One region of the Aquincola sp. J276 genome, then DNA from elsewhere that is predicted to be linked to it. Evidence: riboswitches for the same ligand, from Rfam matches in the RefSeq annotation. Region 1 holds a riboswitch; the other holds the start of a gene.

What was found. A riboswitch is a leader RNA that binds a small molecule or an ion and turns the genes downstream of it on or off. The one in region 1 is predicted to bind thiamine pyrophosphate.
Region 2: it holds a riboswitch for thiamine pyrophosphate, as region 1 does, so the genes downstream of both, thiC (phosphomethylpyrimidine synthase ThiC) here and thiD (bifunctional hydroxymethylpyrimidine kinase/phosphomethylpyrimidine kinase) in region 1, are expected to answer to the same signal.

What each region holds. Positions count from the first base shown of each region.
Region 1 covers NZ_JAJONC010000001.1:1,787,117-1,794,828, reverse strand. The annotation lists gene LRS14_RS08140 (DNA topoisomerase IV subunit B) at 1-1,201, shown strand, start outside; tRNA gene LRS14_RS08135 (tRNA-Asn) at 1,297-1,372, opposite strand; gene LRS14_RS08130 (TonB-dependent siderophore receptor) at 1,409-3,346, opposite strand; TPP riboswitch at 3,607-3,709, opposite strand; TPP riboswitch at 3,770-3,865, shown strand; gene thiD (bifunctional hydroxymethylpyrimidine kinase/phosphomethylpyrimidine kinase) at 3,961-4,788, shown strand; gene LRS14_RS08120 (FAD-dependent oxidoreductase) at 4,785-5,828, shown strand; gene thiS (sulfur carrier protein ThiS) at 5,825-6,058, shown strand; gene LRS14_RS08110 (thiazole synthase) at 6,061-6,873, shown strand; gene LRS14_RS08105 (thiamine phosphate synthase) at 6,882-7,712, shown strand, end outside.
Region 2 covers NZ_JAJONC010000001.1:2,537,475-2,545,186, reverse strand. The annotation lists gene LRS14_RS11655 (homoserine O-acetyltransferase) at 1-980, shown strand, start outside; gene metW (methionine biosynthesis protein MetW) at 977-1,561, shown strand; gene LRS14_RS11645 (MBL fold metallo-hydrolase) at 1,601-2,563, shown strand; gene LRS14_RS11640 (LLM class flavin-dependent oxidoreductase) at 2,568-3,554, opposite strand; TPP riboswitch at 3,644-3,748, shown strand; gene thiC (phosphomethylpyrimidine synthase ThiC) at 3,825-5,675, shown strand; gene LRS14_RS11630 (OmpW family protein) at 5,844-6,449, shown strand; gene LRS14_RS11625 (NAD(P)/FAD-dependent oxidoreductase) at 6,451-7,712, opposite strand, start outside.

The sequences.
Region 1 (7,712 bases):
CGCGGAAGGCGAGGGCGCCTCCTGGTGCGTGGCCTACACCGAAGAAGGCGCCACGCTGCGCGAGAGCTACGTCAACCTGATTCCCACGGTGGCCGGTGGCACGCACGAGGCCGGACTGAAGGACGGCCTGTTCGGCGCGATCAAGGGCTTCATCGAGATGCATTCGCTGATGCCCAAGGGCGTGAAGCTGATGCCCGAGGACGTGTTCTCGCGCGCGAGCTTCGTGCTGTCGGCCAAGGTGCTCGACCCGCAGTTCCAGGGCCAGATCAAGGAGCGCTTGAACAGCCGCGACGCGCTGCGGCTGGTGTCGGCCTTCACCAAGCCGGCGCTGGAGCTGTGGCTCAACCAGCATGTGGCCCACGGCAAGCGCCTGGCCGAGCTGGTGATCAAGCAGGCGCAGACCCGCCAGCGCGCCAGCCAGAAGGTGGAAAAGCGCAAGGGCTCCGGCGTGGCCGTGCTGCCGGGCAAGCTCACCGATTGCGAGAGCCGCGACCTGGCGCTCAACGAGGTGTTTCTGGTGGAGGGCGACTCCGCCGGCGGCAGCGCCAAGATGGGCCGCGACAAGGAGACGCAGGCTGTGCTGCCGCTGCGCGGCAAGGTGCTGAATGCGTGGGAGGTGGAGCGCGACCGGCTCTTTGCCAACAACGAGATCCACGACATCGCGGTGGCCATCGGCGTGGACCCGCACGGGCCCAATGACACGCCGGACCTGTCGGGCCTGCGCTACGGCAAGGTGTGCATCCTCAGCGATGCAGACGTCGACGGCTCGCACATCCAGGTGCTGCTGCTGACGCTGTTCTTCCGGCACTTCCCCAAGCTGATCGAGCGCGGCCACATCTACATCGCCAAGCCGCCGCTGTTCCGCATCGACGCACCGGCGCGCGGCAAAAAGCCCGCGGCCAAGATCTACGCGCTGGACGAAGGCGAGCAGGTCGCCGCACTGGACAAGCTGCGCAAGGAAGGCGCGCGCGAGGGCAGCTGGACGATCAGCCGCTTCAAGGGCCTGGGCGAGATGAGCGCCGAGCAGCTGTGGGACACCACGCTCAACCCCGACACGCGCCGCCTGCTGCGGGTGGACTTCGGTGCGCTGGACTTCGGCAGCACGGTGCAGTCGCTCACCAAGCTGATGGGCAAGGGCGAAGCCGCGGCGCGTCGTGAGCTGATGGAGCTGCGCGGCGACGACGTGGAAGTGGACGTGTGACGTCGCGTTTGAACTGCGCTGCCGGACCGCGCAGGTTCGGCGGCCGGGCAAAGAAAAAGGCCTTGCATCGCTGCAAGGCCTTCTTCTTCTGTTCTTGGCTCCCCGACCTGGGCTCGAACCAGGGACCTACGGATTAACAGTCCGGCGCTCTACCGACTGAGCTATCGGGGAACAGAGCCTCGCAGTATAGCGAGTTTTTTGGCTACGTCAAAGGTCTAGCTGGATGGATGCGCGAAAAGTCCTGGGCGCCAGCGGATACAGGTACGCGTGGCCGAACTGGAAGGGCGATTCGCGCCAGGCGCGCTTGTCGCCCACGTTGTCTACGCCCACGCGCCAGGTGAGCTGGCTGCGCGACAGACGCTGCACGTAGCGCGCACCGAGGTTCACCGTCGTCCAGCCCGGAATGGCGATGCTGTTGTCGTCCAGCACCATCTTGTCCGCCTCGTGCACCAGGCCGGCCTGCAGCTGCAGGCCGGGCAGTGCCGCGGGGGCATAGCTGCCCGCAAGGCGGAAGGAGCGCGGCGGCACGTTGGTGGGGCGGTTGCCGTTCAAGCTGTCATCGCTGCTGTTGCGCAGCCGGGCCTGCAGCCACATCGCGCTGCCGCGCAGCTGCCAGGGCCCATGGCTCCAGCCGAGCGCCGCTTCCAGGCCGCGGTGGCGGGCGCTGCCGTCGGGGCGGCGCAGGCACTGGTCATTGGCATCGCACAGGTCGGCGGCCCGCGGGCGGTCGATCTGGAAGGCCACCAGCGAGGCGCTGACGTCATCGCGCTCGTGCTTGATACCCAGCTCGGTCTGCCGGCTCTTGAGCGCCGGCAGCGCCTGTCCTGCGTTGACGTAGAAGCTGCGGTTGGGCACCACGTCGGACTCCAGGCCCTGGCCCCAACTTGCATAGACAACCGTGGCCGGCGTCCACTGCCAGCTGGCGGCCAGCCAGGGCAGGGTCTCGCTCTGGCCGTAGCCGGTGGCGCGCGAGCCGTCGGTGCGCACGCTGTCGCGGTGCAGCCGCGTGTGCCGCAGGCCGGCCCACAGCCGCCAGTCGGCCGACAGCTGCACCATGTCGCGCAGGTACAGCTCGGTGCTGCGTTCGTCGCGCTCGGTGTTCTCGTCGGTCAGCTCGGGCGCAGGCTCGGTCACCGCCGTGCCGTCGATGTGGCCGGTGCCGGTGTAGTTGTAGGCCTGGCCCTGGGCGCGGCTCTTGAAGCGGGTGAACAGCACGCCGGTGCTGAACTGGTGGCGCAGGCCGGCCAGCACCGGGCTGCCGGCCAGTGAGAAGTCCAGTGCATCGCTGCGGCGGCGTTCGTTGTCGCTGCGGAAGTCGTAGAGGTCGAAGCTGCCGTCGCTGCAATAGCGGTCGTAGCGGTCTTCGGCGCTGCAGCCGTAGGGATAGGCCAGCCGGTCGTCGGTGCTCAGGTGCTGCGTCATGCCGTGCGCGGTGAAGCGCCAGCCCGAGCCCAGCTGCTGCTGCAGCCGCAGCGATGCGGTGTTGCCCTCCATCACCACCGGCAGCGACCAGGGCTGGTTGTTGAGGTTGGTGCGTGGGTCGATGCGTCGTGCCGAGGGCAGGCTGTCGCCCAACAGGCTGAAGCCGGGCACGCTGGGCTGGCTCTGGCGGGAATGCTCGAACTCGGCCTCCACCAGCGTGCCCGGTGCGATGCGCCAATCGCCGGCCACGGCCAGCTGGCGGCGATGACCTTCGAGCGAGCGCACCTGCGGGTCGAGATGGTCGTAGGCCGCATTGACGCGCAGGCCGAAGGCTTCGTGCGCGCCGAAGCGCTGGCTGAGGTCGGTGGCCACGCCGATGCTGCCCTGCTCACGCCACTCCAGGGAGGCGCTGCGCACCGCGGCGTCCGGCCGCTTGACCACGAAGTTCACCAGGCCGCCCGGCGCGCTGGTGCCGGCCTGGATGCCGCTGGTGCCCTTGAACACCTCGATGCGCTCCTTGTTGGCCATGCCGATGCTGGTCTCGGCATTGATGGGCAGGCCGTCGCGGCGGTAGTTGAAGCGGTTGTCCAGCGTGTAGCCCCGCACGGAGAGGAAGCTCCAGTAGCCGTCGGAGTTGTAGGCATCGGACAGGCTGGCATCCAGCCGGGTGATGTCGGACAGGCGCTCGACGCCGGCGTCCAGCAGCGCGGTGCCGCCCAGCACGGTGCCGGCAAAGGGGGGCCCTGGACAAGGGCAGCTCGCCGAAGCCGCCGATGCCCGGCGCGGCCTGCAGCGTGCGGCCGGTGATCTCCACCGTCTGCGCGGCCTGCTGGGCCCAGGCCGGCAGGCCGAGCACGCAGGCGGCGGCGGCCGCCAGCGAGTGGAGGGAAAAGCGGAACGGTGCGGAAGCCATCGTGGTCTCGGGTCGATGGCAGGGCGGCAAAGCGGAGGCTGCATGCGGCACCGCGGGCGGCGGTGCGGCGGACCAGGTCCGTCGGCTTCCCTGCGCGAGGATTACCTCAATCAGGTTCAAAGGGACTGTCTCAGTCGGCCCGCTTGCGCAGGCCAACACCCCCAGCGAAGTGCCGCAGGCCCTGAGGCCGCGGCGGGGGCGATTCTAGGGCGCGCCGTTCCGTGGCCATAATTGGCGCTTGCTAGGGGTGTCGTGCGACGCACGACTGAGAAACACCCTTTGAACCTGAACTGGGTCATGCCAGCGGAGGGAAGCAGCACCGGCCCCAGGGCGGTCACTCTTCTTCCGGCGCGCGTGCCCGCTCATGCGAAGGAAGCTGCGATGACCACCGAATCCGCCGCCCCCCGCCTGCCGCTATGCCCGGGTGCTGACCATCGCCGGCTCCGACAGCGGCGGCGGCGCCGGCATCCAGGCCGACCTCAAGACCTTTGCCGCGCTGGGCTGCTACGGCAGCAGCGCGATCACTGCCATCACCGCGCAGAACACGCTGGGTGTGCGCGCCATCCATGCGGTGCCGACGGAGGTGCTGGCCGCGCAGATCGACGCGGTGGCCGAGGACATCGGCTGCGACGCGGTGAAGATCGGCATGCTGCATTCGGCCGCCACCGTGCAGTGCGTGGCCGCAGCGATCGACCGCCACGGCCTGCGGCCGGTGGTGCTGGACCCGGTGATGATCGCCACCAGCGGCGCAGCCTTGATCGATGCCGCCGCGGTGCAGGTGATCGTGCAGGCGCTGTTCCCCCGGGTGGCGCTCGTCACGCCCAACCTGGACGAGGCCGCGCTGCTGCTGGGCCGCGCCATCGTGTCGGTGGACGAGCTGGACGGCGCGGCCAATGCCCTGCTGGAGCTGGGCGCGCAGGCGGTGCTGCTGAAGGGCGGGCACCTGCCGGGCGACACGGTCGTGGACGTGCTGAAGTCCCGCGAAGGCCTGCATCGGCGCTTCCAGGCGCCGCGCCTGCACAGCCGCAACCTGCACGGCACCGGCTGCACCTTGTCCTCCGCCGTGGCGGCGGCGCTGGCACTGGGCCAGCCGATGGCCGATGCGGTGGCTGCCGCACACGCCTACGTGCAGCAGGCCCTGCGGCACGGCGCGGCGGTGCGCACCGGTGCGGGCAACGGGCCGCTCAACCATGGCCATGCACCGCGGCCCGTGCAGCTGCGGCCGCTGGCCGGCGAGGGGCGGGCGGCATGAGTCGCGTCGGGATCGCCGGGGCCGGCTTGCTGGGCCGCCTGCTGGCCTGGCGGCTGGCGGCTGCCGGCCACGAGGTGCAGGTGTTCGATCCCGCAGCGGGCCCGGACGACCGCACGCCGCCGCAGGCGGTCGGCTGGACCGCGGCCGGCATGCTGAGCCCCATCGCCGAGCTGGAAACGGCCGACCTGCGCACTGCGCAACGGGGCTGGCGTTCGCTGGACCTCTGGGCGCGGTGGCTGCCGCAGTTGTCCAGGCAAGTTCACTTCCGGCGCGAAGGCAGCCTGCTGCTGGCCCATCGCGGCGATGCCGGCAGCGCCCAGCGGCTGCTGGCGGTGCTGCTGGCCAAGGCAGCCGGCCGGGCCGACCAGCCGCAGCCGCGGCCGTTGTCGGCGGCCGAGCTGGCCGCGCTGGAGCCTGCGGTGCACGGCCCCGCGCTGGCCTGGCTGTTGCCGGGTGAAGGCCAGCTGCACTGCGTGCAGGCGATGCAGGCCCTGGCGCACGAGGCCACGGGGCAAGGCGTGCGCTGGCATTGGCGCATGCCGGTGCAGCAGGTGGATGCCGGCCGGCTGGATGGCCAGGCCTACGACCATGTGTTCGACGTGCGCGGCCTGGGGGCGCGGCCGCAGCTGCCGGTGCGCGGCGTGCGGGGCGAGCTGCTGTGGGTGCAGGCGCGGGGCCTGGTGCTGCACCGGCCGCTGCGCCTGCTGCATCCGCGCTGGCGGGTCTACCTGGTGCCGCGGCCTGACGACATCGTGCTGGTGGGCGCCACCGAGGTGGAGTCGGAAGACCGATCGCCCATCTCGGTGCGCAGCCTGCTGGGCCTGTTGAGCGCGGCGCACAGCGTGCTGCCGGAGCTGGCCGAGGGCCGGGTGCTGCACATGGAGACCAACCTGCGCCCCGCCTTGCCCGACAACCTGCCGCAGCTGCAGGTGGCGGCGGGCCTCACCCGCATCAACGGCCTGTTCCGCCATGGCTGGCTGCTGGCACCGGCCCTGGTGGAAGAGGCGCTGGCCGCCAGCGGCTTGCGGGAGGCGGCATGAACGCCCGTGCCGACGCTTCCGACGACGCCATCCCCGTGCAGGTGGCCGGCCAGCACCTGCAGCTGCCCGCCGGCTGCACGCTGGCCCAGCTGATCGAACGCCTGGGCCATGCGCCGCAGGACGTGGCCACCGCGGTCAACGGCGGCTTCGTGCCGCGGGATGCGCGGGCCGGCCACCGGCTGCAGCCCGGGGACCAGGTGCATTGCTTCAAACCCATCGTGGGAGGTTGATCGTGTCAAGCATTTCGAACCACAGCGCCGAGCAGGACGATTTCGTGCTGGCCGGCGTGCCGCTGCGCAGCCGCTTCCTGCTGGGCACGGCCGGCTATCCGTCGCCGCAGGTGCTGCAGCAGGCCATCGCGGCTTCCGGCGCGCAGGTGGTGACGGTGGGGCTCAAGCGCGAACTGGCCGGCGATGCCGGTGCGCACGGCGGCTTCATCGACATCATCCGCGCCAGCGGTGCGCGGCTGCTGCCCAACACCGCCGGCTGTCGCAGCGCGCGCGAGGCCATCATGCTGGCGCACATGGCGCGCGAGCTGCTGGGCACGCACTGGATCAAGCTCGAGGTGGTGGGCGACGAGCACACGCTGCAGCCCGATCCCTTCGAGCTGGTGACGGCCGCAGCGCAGCTGGTGATCGACGGCTTCGAGGTCTTCCCGTACTGCACCGACGACCTGGTGACCTGCCAGCGGCTGATGGACGCCGGCTGCAGCATCCTCATGCCGTGGGGCGCGCCCATCGGCTCGGCGCAGGGCCTGCTCAACCCGTGGGCGCTGCGCACCCTGCGCGCCCGCCTGCCGCAGGCCACGCTGATCGTCGATGCCGGCCTGGGGGCGCCCTCGCATGCGGCGCAGGCCATGGAGCTGGGCTTCAATGCGGTGCTGCTCAATTCGGCGGTGGCCCATGCGGGCGATCCGGTGCGCATGGCCGCGGCCTTCCGCCACGCGGTGCAGGCCGGGCGGCTGGGCCATGGGGCTGGCCTCGTGGCGGCGCAGGACATGGCCGTGGCCAGCACGCCCGTGGGCGGCCGGCCCTTCGAGCTGTGAGCCGCGCCATGCAGGACCCGGTGTCCGAGGCCTTCGGCGTGCAGGCCGCCAGCGCGCTGCAGGCTGCGCAGCAGCTGGGCTTCGTCGATGCCGAGGCGCAGGTGCTGGCCGACATGTTCGAGGCCCAGCGGCGCCGGCTGCCGGCCGGTGCACCGCTGTCCGGCTTCGCGCTGCAGGCCGACAACCTGCCGGTCAAGCGGCCCTTCGAGGGCTTCGCGCCGCTGCGGCAGCGCGCCATGGGGCTGTATGCCATCGTGCACAGTGCCGACTGGGTGGCGCGCGTGCTGGCGGCCGGCATCCGCACGGTGCAGCTGCGCATCAAGCAGGCCGACGTGGCCCTGCTGCGGCAGGAGATCCGTGCCAGCGTGCAGGCCGCGGCAGCGGTGGATGCGCAGCTCTTCATCAACGACCATTGGCGCCTGGCCATCGAGCAGGGCGCGTACGGCGTGCACCTGGGGCAGGAAGACCTGGACGATGCCGACCTGCAAGCGATCCGCGCCGCCGGCCTGCGGCTGGGCATCAGCACGCACTGCTACGTGGAGGTGTGCCGCGCCTGGGCGCTGCGGCCCAGCTACATCGCCTGCGGACCCATCCATGCCACGCAGCTGAAGGTGATGCCCTGGCTGCCGCAGGGCGAGGACAACCTGGCCTACTGGTGCGCGCTGCTCAACGAGCTGCCGGTGGTGGCCATTGGCGGCATGGATGCCGCGCGCTGCCTGCAGGCCATGCGCTGCGGTGCCGATGGCGTCTGCGTGGTCAGCGCCATCACCGGCGCTGCCGACCCCGAGCAGGCGATGGCCGCGCTGCAGGCGGCGGTGCTGCAAGGGCAAGGGGCGCCG
Region 2 (7,712 bases), 750 kb from region 1:
CCTCGCACCACGTGGCGGGCACCTACGAAGGCCAGGACCGCAGCGAGGGCTGGTGGGACAACCTGGTGGGCCCCGGCAAGCCGCTGGACACCGACCGCTTCTTCGTCATCGGCATCAACAACCCGGGCTCGTGCTTCGGCTCCACCGGCCCGATGCATGCCAACCCCGACCCCGCCGCCGGCGGCCGGCCCTATGGCGCCGACTTCCCGGTGATGACGGTGGAAGACTGGGTGGACGCGCAGGCCCGTTTGCTCGACCGCCTGGGCATCACCCAGCTGGCCGCGGTGCTGGGCGGCAGCCTGGGCGGCATGCAGGCGCTGAGCTGGTCGCTGCGCCATCCGCAGCGGCTGCGGCACTGCGTGGCGGTGGCCACCGCGCCCAACCTGTCGGCGCAGAACATCGCCTTCAACGAGGTGGCGCGGCGGGCCATCGTCACCGACCCCGACTTCCATGGCGGGCACTTCTATGCCCATGGCGTGGTGCCGGCGCGCGGCCTGCGCGTGGCCCGCATGATCGGCCACATCACCTACCTGTCGGACGACTCGATGGAAGCCAAGTTCGGCCGCAGCCTGCGCGCCGCCGAGCTCGGCTACAGCACGCAGGACATCGAGTTCCAGATCGAGAGCTACCTGCGCTACCAGGGCGAGAAGTTCAGCGAGTACTTCGACGCCAACACCTACCTGCTGATCACCCGGGCGCTGGACTACTTCGACCCCGCGCTCGCGCATGGCGGCGACCTGACGCGCGCCTTCGCTGCCGCGCAGGCCAAGTTCATGCTGGTGAGCTTCACCACCGACTGGCGCTTCTCGCCGGCCCGCTCGCGCGAGATCGTCAAGGCCCTGGTCGACAACCAGCGCGACGTCAGCTACGCCGAGATCGACGCACCGCACGGCCACGACGCCTTCCTGCTGGAAGACCCGCGCTACCACGCCGTGCTGCGCGCCTACTTCGCCAACGTGGCCAAGGAGTTCGCGGCATGAGTGACAGGGCGGACATGGAGACGATAGCGTCGCTGGTGCCGGTGGGCAGTCGCGTGCTCGACCTGGGCTGCGGCGACGGCGCACTGCTGGCGCACCTGCGCGAGCATCAGCAGTGCCGCGGCTTCGGCGTGGAGATCGACGATGCCAAGGTCGCGGCCTGCATCCGCCGCGACGTGAAGGTGCTGCAGCTCAACCTGGAAGAGGGCCTGGCGCTGTTCGAGGACCAGTCCTTCGACGTGGTGCTGCAGCTGGACACCCTGCAGCACCTGCGCAATACCGAGAAGATGCTGCAGGAAACCGCGCGCGTGGGCCGCATCGGCATCGTCAGCTTCCCCAACTTCGCGCACTGGCCCAACCGCATCCGCGTGGCCTCGGGCCGCATGCCGGTGACGCGGGTGCTGCCTTACGAGTGGTACGACACGCCCAACATCCGCGTGGGCACCTATGCCGACTTCGAAGTGCTGGCGCGCAAGAACGGGCTGTCGGTGATCGAGAGCTTCGGCATCCAGCACGGCCGGCCGGTGCGCCGGCTGCCCAACCTGCTGGCCAGCGTGGCGGTGTTCAAGTTCGAACGGGCCTGACTCGTCGTAACCTCCTGCGCCTTTGCACAGGAGGAAACGATGAACAAGGCATTCCGTCAACGTCTCGGTCAGGCCGCCCTCGGCCTCAGCCTGCTGGCCGCGACCGCCGCCCAGGCCGCCGCGCCGCAGGTGGGCACCCAGGCACCGGGCTTCTACCGCATGGCGCTGGGCGACTTCGAGGTGACCGCGCTGTTCGACGGCGCGATCGACCTGGACGTCAAGCAGCTCCTCACCAACGTCAAGCCGGCGCAGGTGGACAAGCTGATGAAGCAGTCCTTTGCCAGCAATCCGCTGCGCACCTCGGTCAACGGCTACCTGATCAACACCGGCAGCCAGCTGGTGTTGATCGACGCGGGCGCGGCCGGGCTGTTCGGCCCGTCGCTGGGCCAGCTGATGGCCAACCTGAAGGCCGCCGGCTACCAGCCCGAGCAGGTGGACGCGGTGCTCATCACCCACCTGCATCCCGACCACGTGGGCGGTGCCATGGCCGCCGGCCAGCGGGCCTTTCCGAATGCCACGTTGCACGTGGACCAGCGCGACGCGGCCTACTGGCTGAGCGAGGCGGAGATGGCCAAGGCGCCCAAGGAAGCGCAGGGCTTCTTCCAGGGCGCGATGGCCGCCGCCAAGCCGTACGCCGATGCAGGCGCACTCAAGACCTTCGACGGCAACACCGAGCTGGTGCCGGGCGTCCGGGCGCTGCGTGCCTATGGCCATACGCCGGGCCACAGCGTCTATGCCGTCGAATCCAGGGGCCAGAAGCTGGTGCTGTGGGGCGACCTGATGCATGTGTCGGCGGTGCAGTTCGCGCAGCCCAACGTCACCATCCAGTTCGACACCGACAGCAAGGCGGCGATGGGCGAACGCCGCAATGCGTATGCCGACGCGGCCAAGGGCGGCTACCTCGTGGCCGCGGGGCATCTGCCCTTCCCGGGCATTGGCCGGCTGCGGCCCGAGGCGGGTGGATACCGCTTCGTGCCGATCGACTACGTGCCGTACAAGTAAGGCATCAGCCTTCGCGCATCGCCTTGGCGATGAGCGAATAGGAGCGCCGGCGCACCAGCGGGTCGTGGGCCCAGGTGTTGATGACGATCTCGCCGAGCTGCAGTTCCTCGGCGATGTCCTTGAGCATCGCCGCCACCTGCGCGCCGGTGCCCACGAAGGCCTTGCGGCGCATCGGCGCCACCGTGGCCATCTCGGCCTCGGTGAAGCCGCGCGCGGCGACGGCGTCGGGCGGTTGCAGCGGGCCCAGCACGCCTCGCGCGCGGTCCACGCGCCAGCGCTCGCGGCTCAGCGCATGGTGGCGGGCTTCTTCCTCGGTGTCCGCGGCCAGCGCCCACACGCAGATGGTGGGCAGCGGCACGGGATGGCGTTCGCTGGGTTGGTAGAGCTCACGGTACAGGCGCAGCGCCTGCTCCACGCCCTGGCCGTCCATGAAGAAGTAGGCAAAGGCATAGGGCAGGCCGAAGTGCGCCGCCAGCTGCGCGCCGTAGTCGCTGCTGCCCAGGATCCACACCTGCGGCGCATGTGGGCCGCGCGGGTGGGCGGTGATGCCGTTGTGCGGCAGGCCGGCCGTCCAGGCCTGCAGGTCGCGCACCTGCTGCGGGAAGTGCTCGGCCGCATGATGGGCGTTGGGATTGAGGGCCATCGCGGTGCGCATGTCGCCACCGGGCGCGCGGCCCACGCCCAGGTCGATGCGGCCCGGGGCCAGCGCCTCCAGCACGCGGAACTGCTCGGCCACCTTGAAGGCCGAGTAGTGCGGCAGCATCACGCCCGCGCTGCCGATGCGGATGCGCTGCGTGGTGGCCGCCACCGCGGCCATCAGCACCTCGGGCGCGGTGCCGATGATGGTGGGCAGCGCATGGTGCTCGCTGAGCCAGAAGCGGTGGTAGCCCTCGGCCTCGCAATGCGTGGCCAGGCCCACGGTGTCGCGGATGGCGGCGTCTTCGCCATGGCCGGCAAGGGAAACGGATTGGTCGAGGGCGGACAACAGCAGGCTCATGCGGCCACGCTATCACCGCCCGCATGCCGCCGTGGGCGGCAGGGGCAACACGTTGACACCCGCGCCGCGGGCCTCCCACAATCGCCCCCGCTCCGGGGTGCAGGCCGACAGGCCCGCTGAGATGGTGAATCCGAACCCGCGAACTTGAACCGGTTAGTACCGGCGGAAGAAGAGCTGTTGTGTCAGGACGGGTGCGTGCCTTCGAGGGGCATGCGCCGGGCCGGCCTTCGGAGCATGCATCGCCACGCCACGAAGGAGACCCGCATGAACGCCCCCGACCAACTCGCGCAGTTGCTGCAACGCACCCGCGAGCCCTTTCCCGCTTCCACCAAGGCCTGGATCACCGGCAGCCGCGCCGACCTGCGCGTGCCGGTGCGCGACGTGGCCCTGAGCAACGGCGAAGTGGTCTCGCTGTACGACACCTCCGGCCCCTACACCGACCCCGCCGCCCTCATCGACGTGCGCCGCGGCCTGCCCGATGTGCGCGGCGCATGGATCAGCGAACGCGACGGCACCGAGCACTATGCAGGCCGCCTGCGCCATGGCCTGGACGACGGCCTGCGGCACGACGAGCGCGACAGCGCGCGCATCGCGCAGCTGCGCGCCGAGGCCGCGGCACTGCAGCGCACGCCGCGCCGCGCCAAGTCCGGTGCCAACGTCACGCAGATGCATTACGCCCGCCGCGGCATCGTCACGCCCGAGATGGAATACGTGGCCCTGCGCGAGAACGGCAAGCGCGAGTGGATGGCCGAGTACCTGGCCGATGCGCAGCGCGAGCAGCGCCTGGCCGGCAACGGCATGGGCGCGCGGCTGCCCGCCGTCATCACGCCGGAATTCGTGCGCGACGAAGTGGCCCGCGGCCGCGCCATCATCCCGGCCAACATCAACCACCCCGAGGTGGAGCCGATGGCCATCGGCCGCCACTTCAAGGTGAAGATCAACGCCAACATCGGCAACTCGGCCGTCACCAGCAGCATCGAGGAAGAGGTGGAGAAGCTGGTGTGGGCCATCCGCTGGGGCGCTGACAACGTGATGGACCTGAGCACCGGCCGCCACATCCACACCACGCGCGACTGGATCCTGCGCAACAGCCCGGTGCCCATCGGCACCGTGCCCATCTACCAGGCGCTGGAGAAGGTGGGCGGCGTGGCCGAGGACCTGACCTGGGCGCTGTACCGCGACACGCTGATCGAGCAGGCCGAGCAGGGGGTGGACTACTTCACCATCCATGCCGGGCTGCGGCTGCCGTTCATCCACCTCACGGCGCAGCGGCGCACCGGCATCGTCTCGCGCGGCGGGTCGATCATGGCCAAGTGGTGCATCGCCCACCACCAGGAGAGCTTCCTGTACACGCACTTCGAGGAGATCTGCGAGATCATGAAGGCGTACGACGTGAGCTTCTCGCTGGGCGATGGCCTGCGCCCCGGCAGCGCCGCCGATGCCAACGACGAAGCGCAGTTCGCCGAGCTGCGCACGCTGGGCGAGCTGACGAAGCTGGCCTGGCAGCACGATGTGCAGACCATGATCGAAGGCCCGGGCCATGTGCCGATGCACCTGATCCAGGCCAACATGGACGAGCAGCTGAAGCACTGCCACGAGGCGCCGTTCTACACGCTGGGCCCGCTGACCATCGACATCGCGCCGGGCTACGATCACATCGCCAGCGCCATCGGTGCCGCGATGATCGGCTGGATGGGCACCGCGATGCTGTGCTACGTGACGCCCAAGGAACACCTGGGCCTGCCCGACCGGGAGGACGTCAAGCAGGGCATCGTCGCCTACAAGATCGCGGCGCATGCAGCCGACGTGGCCAAGGGCCATCCGGGGGCGCGGGCGCGCGACGATGCGCTGTCGAAGGCGCGCTTCGAGTTCCGCTGGACCGACCAGTTCAACCTGGGCCTGGACCCGGACACCGCCCGCAGCTTTCATGACGAGACGCTGCCCAAGGACGCCAGCAAGGTGGCCCACTTCTGCTCCATGTGCGGCCCCAAGTTCTGCTCGATGAAGATCACGCAGGAGGTGCGCGAGTTCGCGGCCCGGGGCATGGGCGAGAAGTCGGCCGAGTTCCGCGCCGCAGGCGGCGAGCTGTACGTGCCCATCCAGCCCGTGGGCTGAGCGCCACGCCGCCGCAGCCGCGTGCTTGACCTGCATCAAGCGGCCGCGGCGGTGCAGCACGGCGGGGTGGCGGCTTTGCGCTGGCTCAAACGGGCGTGCGCCACCGCGCGGGGGTAATGAGGCACGGGCCGCACAAGCCCGGCCCTCTACATCCCTCAAGGAGCTCACATGAACAAGCGCTGGAACGCGCTGGCGCTCGCCGCAGCTGCCACCCTCACGATCGCCGCCGTGCCCGCTGCCGCCCAGGCGCAGGACACCGGCAACTGGATCGTGCGTGGCCGCGTGCTGCATCTCGACTCGGCGGACAAGGACAGCACTGGCCTCGACCTGAGCCTGAAGAACAAGACCTTCCCCGAGGTCGACATCACCTACTTCTTCACGCCCAACATCGCGGCCGAGCTGGTGCTGACCTACCCGCAGAAGCATGACCTGCGCGCCGGCGGCGACAAGATCGGCACGCTGAAGCACCTGCCGCCCACGCTCAGCGTTCAGTACCACTTCACCGGCCTCGGCTTCCGGCCCTACCTGGGCGCGGGCATCAACTACACCCGCTTCTCCAGCCTGGACCTGCCTGCAGGCGTGGACATCGACCGCAACAGCTGGGGCCTGGCGCTGGGCGCCGGCGTCGACGTGCCGGTGGGCAACGGCTGGCTCGTCAACGTCGACGTGAAGAAGGTGCAGATCCGCACCGACGTATCCGCCGGCGGTGCGGACCTGGGCCGCTTCAAGGTCGACCCGCTGCTGTTCTCGGTCGGGTTCGGCAAACGCTTCTGACCTACCGCCGGTGATGCGGCCCCTCCCGGCCGTACACCTCGGTGGGCAGGCCTTCCATGCGGGCCTTGAGCTGCAGCGCCAGGAACTGCGAGTAGTGCCGCGACTGGTGCAGGTTGCCGCCGTGGAACCACATCTGCGGCTGCGCGGTGGGCTTCCACATGTTGCGCAGCTCGCCTTCCCATGGGCCGGGGTCTTTCGTGGTGTCGCTGCCCAGGCCCCAGCACTTGCCCACCTGGTCGGCCACCTCGGGTGACACCAGGTCGGCCAGCCAGTTGTTCATCGAGCCGTAGCCGGTGGCGTACACCAGCAGGTCGGCCGGCAGCTCGGTGCCGTCGGTCAGCGTGACCGAGCGTGGGTTGATGCGCTCGATGTTGACGCCGCTCCTCAGCTTGATGCGGCCATCGGCCACCAGTTCGGACGCGCCCACGTCGATGTAGTAGCCCGAGCCGCGGCGCAGGTACTTCATGAACAGGCCCGAGCCGTCCTCGCCAAAGTCCAGCAGGAAGCCGGCCTTCTCCAGCCGCGCATACAGGTCGGCGTCGCGCTTCTTCATCTCCTCGTACACGGGGATGTGGAAGGTGTGCATGATCCTGTACGGCACCGAGGCGAAGATCAGGTCGGCCATGTCGGTGCTGATGCCGTTCTTCAGCGCCTGCTCGGAATACAGCCCGCCCAGCGCCAGCTCCATCAAGGAGGCCGAGGGCGCAATGTGGGTGGACGAGCGCTGGATCATCGTCACGTCGGCGCCGTTTTCCCACAGGTCGGCGCAGATGTCGTGGGCCGAATTGTTGGAGCCCAGCACCACCGCGTGCTTGCCGGCCCAGGCTGCGCCGCCGGGGTGCTGGCTGGAGTGGTGCTGCGTGCCTTCGAAGGTCTCGGCGCCAGGGATCTTCGGCACGTTGGCATAGCCCGAGACGCCCAGCGCGAACACCAGCTGCTTCGGCCGCAGCGTCACCGGCTGGCCCTCGCGCTCCACCTGCACTTCCCACGTCTGCGTGGCCTCGTCGAAGCGCGCCTTCCTCGCGATGGTGGAGCCCCAGTAGTTGAGCTCCATCACCTTGGTGTACATCTCCAGCCAGTCGCCGATCTTGTCCTTGGGCGCGAACACCGGCCAGTCGTCGGGGAAGGGCATGTAGGGCAGGTGGTCGTACCAGACGGGGTCGTGCAGGCACAGCGACTTGTAGCGGTTGCGCCAGGAGTCGCCGGCCCGAGCGTTCTTCTCGATCACGATGGTGGGCACGTCGAGCCGGCGCAGGCGTGATG